Regions from separate parts of the Peribacillus sp. NPDC097895 genome, predicted to be linked through region 2. Evidence: riboswitches for the same ligand, from Rfam matches in the RefSeq annotation. Region 2 holds a riboswitch; each other region holds the start of a gene.
What was found. A riboswitch is a leader RNA that binds a small molecule or an ion and turns the genes downstream of it on or off. The one in region 2 is predicted to bind S-adenosylmethionine.
Positions count from the first base shown of each region.

Region 1: it holds a riboswitch for S-adenosylmethionine, as region 2 does, so the genes downstream of both, ACQKMH_RS22970 (sugar ABC transporter substrate-binding protein) here and ACQKMH_RS16430 (5-methyltetrahydropteroyltriglutamate--homocysteine S-methyltransferase) in region 2, are expected to answer to the same signal.
Region 3: it holds a riboswitch for S-adenosylmethionine, as region 2 does, so the genes downstream of both, ACQKMH_RS11210 (Na+/H+ antiporter NhaC family protein) here and ACQKMH_RS16430 (5-methyltetrahydropteroyltriglutamate--homocysteine S-methyltransferase) in region 2, are expected to answer to the same signal.

Region 1 is NZ_JBNNSH010000006.1:87,250-93,906, reverse strand. It holds gene ACQKMH_RS22975 (sugar ABC transporter ATP-binding protein) at 1-1,304, opposite strand, end outside; gene ACQKMH_RS22970 (sugar ABC transporter substrate-binding protein) at 1,360-2,472, opposite strand; SAM riboswitch class I at 2,588-2,693, opposite strand; gene ACQKMH_RS22965 (GTPase domain-containing protein) at 2,791-5,532, opposite strand; gene ACQKMH_RS22960 (hypothetical protein) at 5,999-6,172, opposite strand; gene ACQKMH_RS22955 (aldo/keto reductase) at 6,597-6,657, shown strand, end outside.
Region 2 is NZ_JBNNSH010000003.1:28,603-35,259, forward strand. It holds gene ACQKMH_RS16405 (DUF2164 domain-containing protein) at 51-296, opposite strand; gene glpK (glycerol kinase GlpK) at 595-2,085, opposite strand; gene ACQKMH_RS16415 (MIP/aquaporin family protein) at 2,109-2,933, opposite strand; gene ACQKMH_RS16420 (glycerol-3-phosphate responsive antiterminator) at 3,153-3,695, opposite strand; gene ACQKMH_RS16425 (hypothetical protein) at 3,888-4,325, opposite strand; SAM riboswitch class I at 4,515-4,615, shown strand; gene ACQKMH_RS16430 (5-methyltetrahydropteroyltriglutamate--homocysteine S-methyltransferase) at 4,698-5,801, shown strand; partial or broken gene ACQKMH_RS16435 (MFS transporter) at 5,853-6,356, shown strand; gene ACQKMH_RS16440 (hypothetical protein) at 6,458-6,657, opposite strand, start outside.
Region 3 is NZ_JBNNSH010000001.1:2,335,782-2,342,438, reverse strand. It holds partial or broken gene ACQKMH_RS11240 (GerAB/ArcD/ProY family transporter) at 1-91, opposite strand, end outside; gene ACQKMH_RS11235 (S8 family peptidase) at 142-1,038, opposite strand; gene ACQKMH_RS11230 (hypothetical protein) at 1,681-1,803, opposite strand; gene ACQKMH_RS11225 (DUF3953 domain-containing protein) at 3,005-3,208, shown strand; gene ACQKMH_RS11220 (hypothetical protein) at 3,520-3,675, shown strand; gene ACQKMH_RS11215 (SOS response-associated peptidase) at 3,736-4,407, shown strand; SAM riboswitch class I at 4,719-4,826, shown strand; gene ACQKMH_RS11210 (Na+/H+ antiporter NhaC family protein) at 5,017-6,333, shown strand.

The DNA.
Region 1 (6,657 bases), on a different contig from region 2:
GCTCCAACATCGACCCCTTTTGTGGGTTCATCGAATATATATACATCCGCATCGGCTAATAACCACTTCCCAATGGCAACTTTTTGCTGGTTACCACCTGAAAGGTTTTCGACTCTCACTTCCCCTGAAGGAGTTTTAATGTCGAGGCTCGCAATCAGTTCCTTCGCTTTTTCTTTTTCGGCCTTACGATCCACGAAGCTGAATGTCTTGCAGAATTTGCCGATACTGGCTGCAGTCAAGTTTGCCGTAACCGTTTCCTGAACAAGGACTCCTTCTTTCCTGCGTTCCTCCGGTACTAGTGCCAGTCCGCTTTTCACTGCATGATGCGGCGATTTCAAAGTAAGTTTTCGGCCATTCAGGACGACTTCACCCGCTGTGATCGAAGTATGACCGAAAAGGGCTTTACACAGCTCCGTTTTCCCAGCACCGACCAGCCCTGCCAAGCCGATTATCTCGCCTGCCTTTAGATGAAGGCTAACATTTTTAACTTTCGCTGCATCTGACAATCCCTTCACTTCCAGTACAACCTGTCCAATCGAAGAATTCACTTCAGGGAACTGTTCATCCATGGTTTTCCCGAGCATACTCTCGACCACTTCGGTTCGCGTGATTTCCTCCATTTTTCGACAAGTGACACGCTCTCCATTTCTCATGATCGTAATTTCCTCACAGATTTCAAATATCTCAGGGAGACGATGGGAAATGAAAATGATTCCCACACCTTTTTGCTTTAATTCATTTACAATTCGAAAAAGTTCTGTCGTCTCCGTATGACTTAACGGAGCAGTTGGTTCATCGAGAATCAAGAATTTGCATTCTGTCGAAACGGCCCTCGCTATCAGGACCATCTGTTTTTCAGCCAAGGTAAGGTCTCTTACCAGCTTTTTTGAAGAGACACGAATTTTCATATCATCAAGAATATAAGAGGCTTTGTTGTGCAGCTCTTTCCAATGTACCATCTGTTTTTTGCCCATGTTTTGGACCATATCATTCAACATTACATTTTCCCCAACCGTTAAATAGGGGATCAGTGCGGTATCTACTTCCTGATGCACAATTTGAATGCCTTGTTCCTGCGCCTCCTTTGGCGAACGGATATCCTGCTTCATCCCATTTAAAAAAATTTCACCTGAATAATGAACATGAGCTCCTGATAAAACTTTCATTAACGTCGATTTCCCTGCTCCGTTTGCACCGACCAATGCATGTGCTGTCCCTGATTGTGCAGAAAAATCAACTTCACTTAGCGCCTTTACCCCAGGAAACTCAATCGAGATCTTCTTCATTTCTAGTTGTGTGCCCATGTCCATCCCCCCTATTGAACAGACACTCCCTTCTACTGAAAGAGAGTGTCTCTTTTTACTTTTTATAATGGTCTTTCAAAACTTTCATCCAATCCTCTTCAAATTCTGCTGATACACCCCAGCCATCGACAATACCAGATAGATTGGACATGTTTACCGCTTCTTTTGAAGCTTGGATTTGCTTTTGTGAAATTAGTGAAGCCTTTAAGTCATATGTTTGCGGCGTTTCTTCGCCCGCTAATTTTTTTGCCAATAACCTCATATTCACTGCACCGATCAATTTGGGATCGACTGCTGCCGTGTAGGACCATGAGCTATCAGCTGATTGGATTTCCTGAAGATCTGCATTTGATACATCAATTCCATATATCTTCACTTCATCCCGGCCTGCTTCTTTAATAGCCCGTGCCGCTCCAATAGCGAAGGCATCCCATGTTGCAAATATTGCATCCAATTTTCCTTTAGGATATTTATTCAGCATTGCGGCTACTGCATTCTGTGTCTGAACGGAAGTATCAGCTGATGCCACTCCGAATCTTTCGACTTCTTTAATCCCAGGATTTTCTTTTAATTTTTCCTGATAGACTGCGTTTCGTCTTACCATTGGAGGGAAACCATCCACCCAAAGATAGGCAATTGAAGCTTTACCTTTCTGTTCTTCTATCAATTTATCAAAAGCGAGTGTTGCCAGCGCCTCATCATCCTGTGAGGTTAATGTCACACCGTCTATTTTGGATAGATCACTAATAGAATCGAAGGTGACAACGCTTTTACCTGCATCAACCAACTTTTGAACGTCATTCACTGTCGCTGCATCATCCCCATGGGAGATGATATAGCCGTCATAATCTTCCTCCAAAGCCTGGGCGATGGCATCATGGAATTTAGCCGTATCTCCATTGGCTGTATATGTATCCACTTGAAACCCTAAATCTTCTCCTTCTTCCTTCGCTCCGGCTAAGTATTGAGCCGTATGATCATCTCCGCCAATTTTACGGATCACTTTGATTTTGGCTCCTTCCCCTTCGGCAAATCTTTCCGGTACATTTTCAAATGATACCTTTTCTTCTTTCTTCGCTTCTGTAGAACTCTGCCCTGTTGAGCACCCCGTTAATAGCAAAGCCGAAGCGATGGCTGAAACGAATACCCCTTTAATAGACCTTCTCATCTTGTTCCCCCCTAAAATCTCTTATTATTCGCATCAATCAAGTTGGTGTAAATCCTAAAATAAAAACCTCTCTAGTATAGAGAGGTTTGATCAGCTGTTTTGCAGACTTGTCCCTCTCTTATCTGTCAAAACATTTCTGTTTTGCAGGATTTAGCACCAATTCCTAATGGAACGGTTGCTGGGCATCTTAGGGCCAGTCCCTCCGCCACTCTTGATAAGAGAATATATTGTAATACGTTTTTCGTAATTATCACTTTATCGGGATATAGTCATAAAGTCAATAGATTTTTGAATATTTGAAATGTTTCTGTTTATTTTTTATTTTCTTTGCAGTTGGGCTAGACGTTTTTTCTCAATTTTTTCAAGTCTCTCCAACTGACGTAATTTCACTTCAAACAAAGTGATTGGATCACGGTAAACTTCCGGATTTTCTTTCATATGCTCCAATGCTGCCTGGTAGTCTTTAATTTCAGTCTGCGTTTGTTCAATTGTTTTTTGAAGTAAGGCAAATGAACTGCGATAGAAAAGTGCAATGTCACGATCCAGGGATTTTTCAAACAACCCGAATTGGGTAAGGAAACGTTCAGTGATCATCTCAGCAACATCCAGGTAATCTTCACTTTCCAGGTATTTCTTATAACGATTGTACATATTGGCTTTATTTTGCGGTATCGCCCCAAACAGCTTTCCTGCTCCTTTAAGCAGCAATTGTGATGGAGTCCTGCGCATAAGGATATTAACGTCATCGATGCGGATACTGCTTGTCATCCGATCGGCATCACGACGCCAGTCATCCAATACTCTGAAGTCACCTGCAAGCGTAATTCGTTCTTCTTTGTATAATTCATTGAAACCAGCACTCATCTCATCCATAAATTGTTGGCTTTGTGCGAATTCCATTTGGGAACTGGCAATCCAATCTTGAAGGGAACGGTAATACTGCGGCATGATTTTATCAGATATGAATGCTTGGATCCGCTCATTCATTTCCTGGTTTAACTGTATATGGACCTGACTGAAATCACTGCTTTCGGTTAACGATTTAGAACAATCCCTCAGTAATTCAGGAATTTTGGAATAAAGTTGATTTTTCACTTCATCTTTAAGCGAACGATATGACCTTATGATATTCTCACTTTTTTCTTTTTCCAAATCAGCCAGTTGGTTGACCGCTCCATTTAGTTTGATTTCCATCTGTTCATTCCAAGAAATGGAGTGCTCACATTTACGCTCATTAGCTGCCCGTTTTTCTAACAGGTTAGATAATGTTTTACGAATGAAAGCAAGGATTTTTTCAGACCTTTTTTCTTTCCAATTATCATCTTGATAATTCGATTGAAGGAAAACTGAAAGGTCCTTCAATTGCTGCTTGCTGTCATAAAGTTTGGAGAAGGCGAATACTTTCGCATTCGGGAAGTATGCATTCACTTTATCCCATGTTTCGTCTTCCATTCGAACTGCGACTTGATCACTGTATATCGTATCCATTTTATTTAATAAGAAATGAATCGGAAGTTTCGGGGCCATCATTTGAATTTCCAATAACAGGTCCCGTTCACTTCCGGTGAATGGCGCCCGGGCATCTAGAACGAACATCAGGCCATCACTGCCATGCAAATAGCTTTGGAAGTCGGATTCCACGCTTATTTCGCCATTGAACCCCGGTGTATCCAATAATCGCAGACGATTATTTCTGAGGTAATCACTAATAAGGGTAACATCGACAATCGTCCCGCGCTGACGGCGTGTTTCATCCAATTCAGTTAACTCCATGACAGCTTTGCGATCTGTATCGGTAATTTCGAGGATTTCCAAGTCATCCCCGTCTTTGACACTTACTAGGGACGAATGATCTTCGGCAGCAATACTCTCCCCAACTATTGACTGAATAAAGGATGTCTTGCCATTTCCTGTACTTCCCACAAGTAGAAGATTGAAATTTCCGGTATCCTTAAGACCTTCGACCATCCAATTAAGCTTATTGCCAACCCTTAAATCATTCTCATCAGCCCACTGGATAATGGAATTGAATAGTTTTTCCCCCGCTTCCAGTCCGCCTCCCAATTTAGGGGATTTCACCAACAGACTTTCTGCATCCTGAATGACCAGCGCATTGATCGTATCCGGGAAGATTTCATTCCAGGACAACGCGGATGCCGCTGCAAACAGCGATAGCTCCCCATCTGCGATTTTCAGCCAGTTTTCCAGTAACCTTGGTACGACAGGACTTAAATCTTTGATTAGGTGCGTTCCTTCCAGCAGACCTGCATATGCATCCCGATAATAGACGGATAGCTCATCCCATACATCTGCGTTGTTTAATTCGATGGTATCTATCAAGTTATTAATCACTCTTAGCCATTCGAAATAAGAATCCGTATATTTATAATTTTTCCAAAGGGCAACCGTCACCTTTTCGAAACGACCCTGGTCGAGTGTGTATAGCGAGCCTAGGACCGTTGAAAAATAATCCGGATCCATCGATTGGGCAACCCCCTGCTGGATATACGTTTTCAGCACATCGAACCAGCCCATTGATTCTGTACGGATACTTTCATTCGCCGCCAATACCACCGCACTGTTCCAATCCTTTTGTTCTTCAAAAAAGGCGCGTGCAATTTCCGTGACATTCGGGTAGTCCGGTTGAAACTCGACTGCTTCTTTCACCACTTTGGAAGCCAGATCATTTCTGGATTCTACTATGTACAGTGAAAACAGTTGTAAAAGAACCTCTGTTTTCAAGACCGTTTCATTCGTATCGACGGATTTATAGATATCCTCTGCGGTTGAATACATTTCCAGTTCAAAATAAGCATCAGCGATGTTTTTCTTCGCCCATGAACCAAGTTCCCCTTCTATGTTTTCCCATTTAAAAATGGCTGCTTCATAGTCGTGGTGCTGAAAATATACTTCACCCTGAGCAAATCGAATTGCCGTTAAATCTGCTCTTTCCTTTTTTTGTTCCACGAGAAACATTTCACCCAAAGCTTGAATGGGGTGCTTCCTGGAATCCTCAATCATCGTTTCATAATATTTTTTTCCGATCAGACGTTCGTCCATCTTTATTCCCCCGATATATTTCATATTTTCAATTAAAGGATAATCACTGATTCTATAAGCCTTCTAATAGACCTAACGTTCAATCTATAGGTTCCTTTAGTTAAAAAATCATTTACAAAACCTTAAAATGTTATTTTAGCAAAACAATATGGTAACAACATTTCACCACTCTTACAATTTTAAAACAGAAACAAATGAAACTGTAATGTTTTTAATAAACCGATACAGAGATGTCATTTCCATATTCGAGAAAATATGTTTTTTCTTCTTTTACCCATATCAGATAGAGGTGAGCGCACCATTCTTTACACCTCTAAATTACCAGAAGCCAGCCCGTTAACTATCTACCTCGTCCATTACTAAATCCCCATCTTTGCGTTCATATAAAAAAGCAGTACCCTCATTCAAAAAAGGTAACTGCTCTCTGATAAGCTCCGAACAGTCATTGTCCTTTGACAAATTAGGATTATACCCCTGTACGCTTACGTTGGTTATTCGGCTTTTTGGTCAACTGGCTTTTAAGCTGTTTCGTTTTCTTCACAACGCCCGTTTCCAATTTATCTTTACTTGATCCTGCTTGCTTTTGAGCCAGTTTTTGTTTGACTGCATCCGCCAGGCTTAACTTTTTATTTTCAGACATACTGTTGTCTCCTTTAGTGTTCTGCCTTCTATTATAATATAGTTGCGGTTAGAAAGATAATAGGGAGTTATATCCGATTCCCTTTCAAAAAACACCCTGGATAAAGGAAGTTTCGTCAACAGGGGACTAATTTCCTGCTCCTTAAAAAGGAATAATGATAAATTATATTGACTAATCGTCATTCTGATTGTAATAATCGTCGGTTTCATTCTTTCATGGGCAGAAATCAAATTTTTCAAAGTAGCTTTACCATTCCTTGTGATGGCTTTTCCATTAACGATTGTCCTGACATTCCTCAGCCGTCGATTCAGAAACCCTAATTTTACAGATCATCTGCTTACTTTTTGCATGTCCTGCATTGCTTTATTTTGGAAAACACCTTCCACTTTTTGTTATGATGTGGTTAAAGGAGATGATAAGTAATATGTCTAAGCAAACCCGTATTGGTAAAACAGATCTGTATGTAAATCCGATTGGCCTTGGCA
Region 2 (6,657 bases):
TTTCCTTTCTTATGTCGTTTTTGACTCATTATGTGCAACAAAAAAGTTGTTTATCTTTTTATCGGACGTTCTAGGGTTAATATTTCATCTTCAAGTGAAGAAAATTGCTGTTCAACTACATGTTTAACATCCAAGACAGCGGCGTTATAGAAATGAGGAGCAAGCGACTCCTTAACGAAATCTAATACTCTTTCTGCAGCAAATTCGGTTATTTCTTCATCTCTTTCTTGTGAAAAAAAATATTGAATGTCAGAAATCATTAATTGCTGTTGGTCTTTTGTAAGTTTTATAAACAAGGACAACACTCCCCCTAATAAATTATATTATAGCTAACTATACATATGAAATTCAGTAAATCACAGGCTATATTTAAATAAGAAATTATGTACAAGAAGGAAAGGTAAAGAGGTAAACCCTTAATTATTCTACAACATAGTTTGGTTTAGGTTTGGAGTAATAAGGAGCGCGCTTTAAAAGTGATTTGAAAAATAGAATTTTTTTGAGTTAATGGGGCTTTAGTTGAAGAAGTTGCATAAAAAAGACCACTATAAGTGGTCTTAGTTGTTTGTTCAATATAGTGTTTATCCAGAGCCTTTATTTAAAAGCCATTGCCGCATGTACAGCTTTTTTCCAGCCTTCATATAATTTTTCACTATCATGCTCTTCCATGGATGTGTTAAAGGTTTTGTCTACCGCCCATTGCCGGGAGATTTCTTCTTGATCCTTCCAATATCCAACAGCCAGTCCAGCTAAATACGCAGCCCCTAGTGCCGTGGTTTCATTTATGGTTGGTCTTTCGACAGGCACTCGCAATAAATCGCTTTGGAATTGCATTAAGAAATCATTCTTGACTGCCCCGCCATCGACTCTCAATGTCTGTAGCTCGATGCCTGAATCCGCCTCCATTGAATCAAGGACATCCTTCGTTTGGTACGCTAGTGATTCTAGTGTTGCACGAATGAAATGTTCTTTGGAAGTACCGCGCGTCAAACCAAAAACCGCTCCCCGTACTTCACTGTCCCAATACGGAGTCCCGAGACCCACAAAAGCCGGCACTACATATACTCCATCCGTACTTTCCACTCGTTTTGCATAGGCTTCACTGTCCTTGGCGTCATTAAGCATCCGCAAACCATCTCGCAGCCATTGGATTGCCGAGCCAGCAACGAATATACTGCCTTCCAGTGCATATTCAACCTTCCCATTCAATCCCCAAGCAAGGGTCGTCAATAGTCCGTGCTCTGAACTTACAGCCTTTGTACCTGTATTCATGAGCATGAAGCAGCCTGTGCCATACGTATTTTTAGCCATTCCTTCATTAAAGCAGGCTTGGCCAAATAATGCTGCCTGCTGATCACCAGCCGCTCCGGCAATCGGAATCGATTGACCGAAGAAATGATATTCGATCGTACGTGCGTACACTTCAGAGGATGGCCTAACTTCCGGCAGCATCGATTTTGGTACAGTCAATATCTCCAGCAGTTCCTCATCCCATTTCAGCTCATGGATATTGTACATCAGTGTCCGTGATGCATTTGAATAATCCGTTACATGGGCCTTGCCTCCTGAAAGCTTCCAAATCAACCAAGTATCGATGGTCCCGAATAACAGCTTGCCTTCATCCGCTCTTTGTCGTGCACCTTCCACATTATCGAGGATCCATTTCACTTTTGTACCTGAAAAATAAGCATCTATCAGCAAACCCGTTTTATCCCGGAATAGATCATTTAATCCCTTTCCCTTCAAATCGTCACAGATTTCACTTGTTTGTCTGGACTGCCATACGATGGCATTATAAACAGGTGCTCCTGTTTCCTTATCCCAAACGACTGCCGTTTCACGCTGATTAGTAATCCCGATACCGGCAATTTGCTCTGGCTTGACACCGGATTCAGACAGTACACCGGCAATGACCGCTAGAATCGATCCCCAAATCTCATTTGCATTATGCTCGACCCAGCCTGGTTTCGGGAAAAACTGAGTGAATTCCTTCTGGGAAGAATGTACGATTTCCCCCTTTTCGTTAAATAGAATCGCCCGCGAACTTGTTGTTCCTTGATCTAAAGATAAGATATATTTTTCCATAATGCGTTTCCCCCCTTTTATTTTTAACTAGCAATGTTGCTAATTTCTAACTCACGTGACTGCTTTTTTCCAAAAGCATATGCTAATACCAATATTATCAGGCTTACTCCTAGAACAGTCCAAAATATTGTCGTCACTTCACCTAAAAACACCGCTTTATAGAAGACAGCTCCAAGCGCTCCACCGACAATCGGGCCAACAACCGGAATCCATGCATAGCCCCAATTCGATTTTCCCTTACCCGGTATAGGCAGAAGGAAGTGAGCAATACGAGGTCCAAGGTCACGGGCAGGGTTTATGGCGTAGCCTGTTGTTCCTCCAAGCGACATCCCGATAACAACAATCAATAAACCGACAGCAAATGGATTCAGACCTTCTGTAAACTTGCCGGCTCCAATAAATAATAAGCCAAGAACAAGGATGAATGTACCAATCATTTCACTTAAAAGATTTGAAAAAGTATGAGGGATAGCTGGTGAGGTTGAAAACACACCAAGCTTTGTACCTGGATCCTCCGTAGCTTTCCAGTGAGGCAAATAATGCAAAAATACTAGAGTCGCGCCTATAATCGCCCCAATCATTTGTGCCACGATATACCCTGGCACATCAGCCCAAGGAAAATCTCCATTGATAGCCAATGCTACTGTAACAGCCGGGTTTAAATGTGCTCCACTTATGGAGCCTACTGCAAAGACACCCATTGTAACAGCCAATCCCCATGCAATCGTGATGACAATCCAGCCAGCATCTTTGGCATAAGATCCCTTTAAGGAGGATCCTGCCCCAATACCTGCACCAAATAAAATTAAAATCATCGTGCCTACTACTTCTCCCCAAAATGGAGTCATACATGACCCCTCCTCTTATAGAATGATGCCTTACCAACAAATAAAAGGAGATTCACAACAGAACTATCCTCAATAAATGAGTATGTCTGGTGTGAATCTCCTAATCTCCGTCACATGTATTAACTTGTAATTCAAAATATACTAGTTTATGAAAACGCTGTCAAATATTTTCTGAAAGATTCATTCTTTTTTCTGTAATTTTTTTGACTTTTGACCCTATTAGACGATATCCCACAATTCAGTTTTGGAAGTGGTGATTGCGGACGCTCCCGCTTCAAGGGCATTCAGGACTTCTTCCGAAGTCCGTATAAGACCACCTGCAAAAATGGGAGTTTGTAATCGTTCTTTCACTTCTTTTATCATCCATGGCATTGCGCCCGGCAATACTTCGATATAATCCGGCTTCGTTTTCTGTACCAGCTTATAACTTTTCTCCAGCGCATGTGAGTCTATTAAAAAGATTCGCTGGATGGCAATGACTCCCTTTTGCTTCGCTTTCAAAATAACGCTTGATTTTGTCGAAATCAGCCCATAGGGGTGATACTCCTGACAAATGAATTCTGTCGCGTATTCATCACTTCTTATGCCATGGATTAAATCGACATGATAAATCATTTTCTTATTATGCTGCTTGGCCATCATGCTTACATTTTTCAATTGGGAAATATGCAAGTCAAGAAACACACCAATTTCATAGGAACTATCTAGAAATCTTTCAAAATCCTTCATGCTTGCAGAGGCAGGCAAAATCTTCTGGTCCATCCATTTTCCCCCTTATGTCCCGGAAAAACTCTAAACTTTAAGTTTTTTAGTATATTTTAAAGTGCTTGATTTATCAAACACATTTTTTCTTATCGAAGAATCACTTGTCACCATATCCTTACACTAACATACCTGGTATCCCCAATACAGTACGGGGAAGAATGTATGTAAAATCCCCCTAAAGATGATTCATCATAAAGAGATTTTCAGTTTCAATGCACCTTCGACAAGCTCATACGATTTAATCGTGCCCACGGGGATTTTTCTCACGATATTCCAAGCATTCACATTCATTTTGATCATTCTATTTTCAAATTCAAAAAATGGCGGTCTGTTAAATATCTTATGATTAATGAAATTCCTATCAATAGGTTTCATTTCCACTAATTCAAATGAAATCGTTCTATTATCAACGTGAACCGGTTTTATTGTAATCCGGAAAGGTACATTTTTCTTAAACATCATTTTTTTCACTTCCGTCGTTCCCCAAAGCACTATATGCTTTGGCGTAATCTCGACTTTTATTTTCTGCTCATTAGATTTCATGTTTATAATTCTCTCTAGCATGGATGCAGTTACCTTTATCGGTATACCATTCCCAAAAACATTAAAGTGATCGAATGTATTCATCCCGGCTTTCCCCCTCTGACTTTCAATAACCCACCTCGCATGCGTGGGTTATAGCATATGCCAGGTTCACCAATGTGGTTAATCATCATGCAAAGCTACTATGAATAATCGCTATATTCTAAATTTTCCGCCTCTACCCTTGACCTTTATCATAACTCCCTGTATAGTCATAATTAATTTAATAGACAACTCTTATCCAGAGAGGTGGAGGGACTGGCCCTTTGATACCTCAGCAACAGACTTTTCATGTACTGTGCTAATTCCAGAAGTGTAAAACTTGAAGATAAGAAGAGTAAATAGCTTTGTTGCCAACACCTCTTCTTATTTTTAAGAAGAGGTGTTTATTTTATCAAAGGGAAGAAGGTATGCAACATGTCAATCACATTAACGAAAGCACCATTTAGAGCGGACCATGTCGGAAGTTTATTAAGACCAGATCGTTTACATATAGCTAGAAAGCAATTGAAGGAAGGTACCATTTCGGCGGAGCGACTTCGTGAAGTTGAAACGGAAGAAATCGAATTGATTGTCGATAAACAAATTGAAGTTGGATTAGAGGCCGTGACGGATGGGGAGTTCAGACGAACTTGGTGGCATTTTGACTTCCTCGAACATTTAAATGGCATCGAGGGATATGTAACTGAAAAAGGTCTTACATTCGATGGGGTGCAAACTGAGCGATATAATGTTCGCAATACAGGAAAGGTTTCATTCAATCCCGAGCATCCCTTCATTCATGACTTTATTGAATTGAACAAAATAGTGGACGGACGTGCCGTTGCCAAACAAACCATTCCCAGTCCCAATCAATTGTTTGCTGCCGGTGTTCATAATGAAGACATCTATCCTGATATCGAGGACTATGCAAATGATGTCATTAAAGCGTATCAAGCTGCTTTGAAAGCCTTTTATGAAGCAGGTGTGCGTTACCTTCAATTGGATGATGTATATATTGCCAGACTTTCAGCTCCAGATTTTCAGTTCAAAGATGGAAAATATTCGAGAGAACAATTAATCGATTTAGCACTGCGTGTAATTAATGGTGCATTGGAAGGAAAACCCGAGGATTTGGTCGTCACGACACACTTATGTCGTGGAAACTACCAGTCAACGTGGGCATTTGAAGGAAGTTATGCACGCATAGCCCCAACATTATTGGCAAAAGAAAAAGTAGAGGGATTCTTCTTGGAATATGACGATAACCGCTCAGGGGATTTTAAACCATTGGAATACATTCCAAACGGCGGGGCCCGGGTCGTTCTGGGAGTCGTCACTTCAAAAAATGGGGAAATTGAAGACAAGGAAGCTGTTAAGGCACGCATTAAAGAGGCCTCACAATTCGTTCCCCTCGAACAACTATGCTTAAGCCCGCAATGCGGATTCGCTTCCACCCATCATGGCAACAAGCTTACGGAAGAACAACAATGGGAGAAGTTGAAATTCATCGTTGATGTAGCAAAAGAAGTTTGGGAATGACGAGGCGGCGACATTATTACTGATTTACAGGATTCGAACAACCTAATCGGCAGCCCCTACCTGCTATCCGTATCAGGGATAAGTGACTCTCTACTTAGCACGGCTTTGCTTATATTCGGCATCGCCAGCCTGATCGGATCAAAGTTTGGCGGATATAGTATGGATCGATGGGGTGTATCATTTACACTAATTGGCGGTATGGCGCTGCATATTGTGATGATCATCATGTTATCCATCGTTACGAATTCATTGATGGGCGTTTTGATAATCCTTACATTATGGTCGTTCGCAGCATGGTCATCAGGGCCGACACAGCCATATCATTTAGCGACCCTTGAGCCTGAATCATCAGGAGTCATGCTCGGTCTGAATCAGTAGATGATGCAATTGGCCATGGCGGCCGGTGCTGGAATTGGCGGTGTTGCTGTAGAACAAGTATCCCTTTCTTCCATAACCTGGATCGGTGCAACAGGCGTTGCCATTGCCATGGTCATTGTTCTGGTCCTTTCAAGTTCATCCTCAAGCAGTGAAATAGTAGAGTCCATAAAATCTTAGAACGTTATATAAACATCCATCATAAGGCGATATAATAGCCTTATGATGGATCCTAAAGCTGAAAGCAACAAAAAAAGAACGTCCATCAGCACGTCCCCTTTTTACTTGCAGCTATCTTCATCATCCACTTTCTTCACAAATATATCATCGGTCACCCTATCTTCCAGCTTGTTCTTCAAGACCAATTCTGCGGCCTTCCCATCACTAGGCGACCCGTCCGAAAAATACATCGGAAATAAGGAGAAAAACATTACATAGAAGGAAAAATATATGAATTGATACCAGATTACCGAGCTTTCCA
Region 3 (6,657 bases), on a different contig from region 2:
CTACTCCATCGACGGAAAACGCTCCGTTGACCATAATGACCGTTATTACATAAAAGATCAAAGGTATGGCCGTTCCGATTAGAACGGCTTTTTTATGCAATTAAAGGGGGAAGATAATCCGATAATAAAGAAAATACACATTTACCTAGATTTGGTAAACTCCCTTAAAGCTTTTTTTATATTTTCTAATTTCTGGTGATTTAGTTTCAGCATTCCATGCCCTTCTTGAGTCTTTGGTTTGCCCAGCGAAACTGTATTATTTATGAGTTCATTAAATTCTTCTAACTCTGTTAATTTACGGCCAAGTATTGTTTCAAATTTATTTATCAAAAGCGCAACAGCTCCTGACACATGTGGGGCAGCCATGGATGTACCTGATAAGACGGCAAATTGGTTACCAGGAAAAGTTGATACAACTTTCTCCCCAGGGGCTACTAAATCCACTTCACCATTAGAATTACTAAATCTGGAAATGCGTTCACGCCGGTCAACTGAGCCTACTGCCACAACTTCCGAATATGCAGCTGGATAACTGTACTCGTTTGTTTCGGACTTACCATCGCCTTCATTTCCCGCGGCACACACGACCATTATATTAGATTGGACGGCGTTTATAATCGACGAATGTAAGGCCGGATCATTATCCGGTCCCCCTAATGACATCGAGATAACCCGTACTTTTTCGCCATTAGGACCTGTCCAATTGACAGCGTAATTGATAGCTGACGTAATGTTTTCTGTTGTTCCTTCTCCTGATCCATTTAAAACCTTAAGTACCAGCAACTTGGCTTTAGGTGCTGCACCTACAACTCCAAAACCATTTTCTGCTGCTGCAATGGTTCCGCAAACATGAGTCCCGTGTCCGTTATTATCGGCAAATTTGACAGGATCACCATAATAATCGTCCGTGAAATTATATCCACCAATAATTTGACCAATCAAATCAGGGTGATCTGACTGGCATCCTGTATCGATTACGGCTACTACTATGTTCTCACCCTTAAACCCTTCTCTCCAAATAGAGCGTGCACGAATCATTCTAATACCTCGTGGAACTTCCAAGGTATTTTCTGTTATTCCTTCTACTTGGAAGGGTACTAATTGAACATTTGGCAATTCTAGCCTCTCCCTTCATATTAACCCTAAGACGGGCAGAAACACCTCCTTTTGTAATAACAATTGAGGGGAATCCACACTTAAAACCCGTTTAGGAACGCTGAATCCAATAACATTGATTACAGCCTTTCTTTATCCTATGAATGGAGACAAGCTTTTGCTATAAACCTTAGCTAATTTGATATTTTAGTTTACTAAAACAAAATACATTTAATTGAGATGGAGTAGATATATCACCGTTTACATATTCAGCAATCAGTCGTGATTGTTGAACAACATAGGTAGAAAATTACAAACGCTGTTATATCAAAGCTAAGAGGTTTGTATAATAGGGTCCTCCTACTTGATACGTTGTACAAATGATTGATTTTAAAGGGATTTTAGTATCTCATATACATGTATCAGAAATATTTCTTTCTTTAGCGTATAGAACCTTCATATTGATGATACGCCTAGAAGAGAATTTATACAGCATCAAATAAAAGGGATCTCCTGCTCATTCCATATTGGAAACGAACAGGGGATCATACTTTGCAATCTACATGCATCAAATCACCTCTCTATTTATTTGGCTGCTATTTTTTTGAACATTTCTACATAAGAAAGTTCGCGCTTCTTTTCAGCTATATGATAAGCCTTATCTAGAACCTCTAACGACTCAATAACGGATTTCCATAATTTTAACATGTGAAATTACCACCTTGATTTATTATGTTATGAATGACTGTCATTCATTTCTCTTTTGTTATCTTTTTACGAAGTCGATATTCCTTATTAAAGTGACAATTTATTGGTAATGAGCGAATGAAAGCGAGCGTCATGGGGACTAATCTCATGTTTTTGAAGTTTTTCTTTATTTTGCTCATGTTTTCATATAGATCAATATGAAATTAATAAAAACGTTGGGAAGAAGGCTTTACTAAATGGGAAGGTTCTGGTGCAAATAGGCGGGCCCGATACCGGAAGAGGACTTAGAGAAAATATCCTTTTTTAATTGAATAAATTCATACGTAAACAATAAAAGTGAAAGACGACAAACCTCTTGGTTCCCAAGGGACCTATTGTGGTGTAACTATCTCTAACAGGATGTGCCTTTACTCACTGGGTATGTTTACGGCAACCATTAATCGTATGACTAAAAGAGGTTCGAGCAGACTACGTCATTCCCTATATCTTGCCGTGCTATGCGGCATAAGGAGTTGATAAACAAATTACTTGTTATGTATTATGGTATACAACTCGATAGAATATATTAATTTCACAAAGATATATTGGTTAGTAGGCAAGGGCTCTTTAACATAATGTGGGCATTAGCAAAATGATGCTCACGATCAAAAATCTCATACAGCTATGATGAATCCATGTGTAACCTTGAAATAAAGTTTATTAGTTTGAGTAAAGTATGATTTTAAGAACCGCTTATATATTGTAGTAGTAATAGTGTGCAAGCCAGTACGTACATATATGAGGAATCATTTGTGGGAAAAGAAAAAACAAGAAATGTAATTGTGAAAAAGAAGAAAAAAAGAATATTAAAGTACACAGCAGCTAGGCTTAAATCGACAATTAGATATGCTTAAACAATATCAATGTACGAAGGTCTTAGCAGAGTAAATGTCTGGTAGTGATAACTAAAAGTTTTTAAAGGTTGTGTACGAGAGAGCTTATCAATCTTGTATATATTTGAAAACTAAGGCGTTAAATTAATAAGTCTGAAAGAAAATTTTGATACCAATCCCCCCAAGGTTAGGAGGACCGGAGATTTCAATACTACTACTTCTTAAAAATATGAGGTTGGTCTGTGTTTATGGGAGTGCTTGTATTGGATTTTGCATTACTAGCATCATTTAATGTTAGTTCTTTTGTTTCTGGTGTCCAGGCGTATTAAGTGTTTTTCCTTGGGGCACTTATGTTGGTGACAGGATTAGCCGAACTTCAAAAAGACAGAAAAGGATTTTGGGGGTATATGAATATTGCTATCTCTTTATTTATTTTCTTTGCTTCCATAGGATGCACTAAAGAGACCACAATAAGTGGTCTCTTTTATTTGTTCAAAAAATCAACATTAATGTTTAACAAAGCCAATTTATAAAGCACGCTATTTCAATTATAATCAAGAATCCTACGAGTGCTATATCATTTAGTATCCATGAAATTAACATATTTCACTAAATTCATGGATAGTCTTTTTTACGTACGTGTAAATGTAACGCTTCCGTACAAGGATTTACGGTCCCGGCATTACTACGATTGATTAAACCTTTGGAGCAACAGTATTTAAAGGAACATCTATGGCAGACTCACCATAAGAGGATTAACTATGACTCTACCAAAGTTCAATACTGATACTTCTGGTTTTTTGGTTTATAATAACAACCATCTAGTCTTATGAGGGGGGATCTTATGAATGAATATAATGTAACGGTCAGGAATGGCAGTACTTTAATTTTGTCAGAAATCATTAAAGCTGAAGATGAAAGAGAAGTCCTTGGCACTCTTTTAATTTCCAGTGAATTATTTAATCAACCATTTACCGACATCAGGATTTTAGAACGCTGATTTGTGCCCGCCCGTTCCATTTGTTACACTGTAATAAATCTTTATACGGTAGGCGATATTATGTGTGGACGTTTCACCCTTTTCACTGACATTGAAGAAATAAAAGAACGGTTTGAAATCCAAGGATCATTTGATGAGGAATACCAATACAGTTATAATATAGCACCTTCCCACTCCGTGCTCTCCGTCATTAATGACGGAACTAGGAATCGACTTGGATATCTTCGGTGGGGACTCATTCCTTTTTGGGCAAAAGACGAAAAAGTGGGTTACAAAATGATCAATGCAAGGGCAGAAACCATTGCTGAGAAGGCAAGCTTCAAGAATGCGTATAAGAAGAAACGATGCTTGATAGTCGCTGACTCTTTTTATGAATGGAAGAAGACACCCGAGCGAAAAATACCGATGCGAATAAAACTTAAGAATCATGCTCCATTTGGAATGGCCGGTCTTTGGGAATCCTGGAAATCTCCCGAAGGCATCAGTATCTATTCTTGCTCTGTTATAACAACCGTTCCTAATGAGCTAATGACCAGCATTCATGATCGAATGCCAGTCATCCTTAAACCGGAAGATGAAAAAGATTGGTTGAATCCATCCATTAATGATGCGGCCTATCTGCAGCAATATTTAAAGTCATTCGATTCGGAACAGATGGAAGCATTTGAAGTATCGACTGATGTGAACTCGACTAAAAATAATTCACCTAACCTAATACAACAAATTTGTTGAGAGGTCTTTAGACCTCTTTTTTATATTCATTCCTTCCCAATAAATGGCGATATTAGGTAGTGTAATGTTAATAAAACTTATTTACTGCACTTATAAAAATCCGTTTTTAATCATGTGAAATAATTTTTAACTTAACCTTGCGATAATAGACAAAATGCTGTACTCTTATATTTACTTTTCATTTTGACATTCGATGTCACTTTCAGAGAGTGGACTCGTCTATACTTAGAGTGGTTTCGGCAAGTTTCCAGCCTGCACTATCCTGAGGACATCGTGACATTTGATATTATTTTCACTATATAATGTAAATCTTCTTATCAAGAGAGACGGAGGGACTGGCCCGAAGATGTCTCGGCAGCAGACTTAATAGGAGTGCTGTGCCAAATCCAGCAGGCAGATTCTCGCCTGAAAGATAAGGAGGGTGTTTTTTATAAATTAAAAGACCTCTTCTTGTGTTTAAAAGAAGGGGTCTTTTTTTGCTTACAGTTTTTTAAGCATTCTTCCATGACTGGGATATTATCATCTTTTAATAGGGGGAATTTGCGAAAGCTGTTAAAAGAATAAGAGCTGTGACACATGTCATGGGAAAAATAAAAAGAGGTGTTCATCATGAGTACAAACAATAAAGGGAATCCATGGGCGTTGATCCCATTTGTCGTTTTTCTAATTTTATTTATAGGTTCAGGGGTCATTACAAGAGATTTTTATTCATTTCCTGTGATTGTAGCGATTTCAATTGCATCAGCCGCCGCATTGGCAATGAATCGAAAAGAGTCTTTCAATGAAAAGGTTGAAATCTTTTGTAAAGGTGCCGGGGACTCCAATATTATGTTAATGGTTATCATTTTCATTTTGGCCGGCGCTTTTTCAGAAGTTGCAAATGGCATGGGGGCAGTTGAATCAACGGTGAATCTTGCCCTAGCGGTTTTTCCGCAAAATCTTTTAATGGTAGGGATTTTCATTATCGCTTGTTTTATTTCTTTATCAATGGGGACAAGTATGGGAACGATTGTAGCGCTTGCACCTATAGGGGTGGGAATTAGTGAGCAAACTGACATATCGCTTGCCCTTTCAATGGCCGCCGTTATCGGTGGTGCGATGTTTGGTGATAACCTATCCTTCATATCAGATACGACAATCGCGGCAGTTCGTACCCAGGGCACTAAAATGAAGGATAAGTTTAAGGTGAATTTTTTCATCGTGTTACCTGCTGCCATCATCACATGTGTCATCCTTGGAATGTTAACGATGGGAGAACAAGCCGCCATCTCCCAACATTCATATAATTGGGTGAAGATCCTTCCTTATCTTGGTGTATTGATCACAGCATTGGCAGGAGTCAATGTGTTCCTGGTTCTTACCACTGGAATAGTATTTGCAGGAATTATCGGTATGGCGGATGGCAGTTATAAACTGTTGGATGTCATTCAAAAAACGGGAGAGGGGATGGCGGGAATGTATGAAATCTCTTTCCTGGCCATTTTGATTGCAGGTATGGTGGCTGTCATCAGGCATAATGGCGGCATTGATTATCTTCTCCAAGTCGTGACCCGAAATAGTAAAACAAAAAAAGGCGCTGAATTCAGCATTGCCGGGCTTGTTAGTTTGACGAACCTTTCAACGGCCAATAACACGATTTCAATAATCATTGCCGGACCTCTTGCCAAAAATATTGCTGAAAAGTATGGGATTGATCCCCGTAAATCCGCGAGCCTGCTTGACGTTTTTGCCTGTTGTATCCAAGGGTTAATTCCATATGGGGCCCAGCTTCTGGTAGCGGCGGGGGTAGCAAAGATTTCTCCGATTAGCATCTTGCCATATTCATATTACCCACTTTTAATTGGCGTTTGTGGAGTAATAGCGATCTTGATTGGTTTTCCACGATTTCAGGCGGGAGTAGATGTAACGAAGAAACGTGCTTCTTAAAATGAAACAACCCCCTGAATCATTAGATACAGGGGGTCAAGAACTAAGAGATGTATGGGAGAAGCGGAAGAAATGCAATATAGCCACAGTTTCTCCTTTGAAGACGCGCCAATCCTTGAAACTATTATATATTTAACCGCACAGTGTTTTTTTCACTCGTGCGGTTTTTGTTTTATATTCGGTAAACCAAAGGAGAACGATCCAAGTAACCATTAGTGACTGTTTTGTAAAACCGTACGCATTCACGTTGGTTCACAAATTTAGACCAATATAGGAGTGCATAAAGTCTTATGGTAGAAAAGCAAAAGAGGGTGGTTGTGTCAT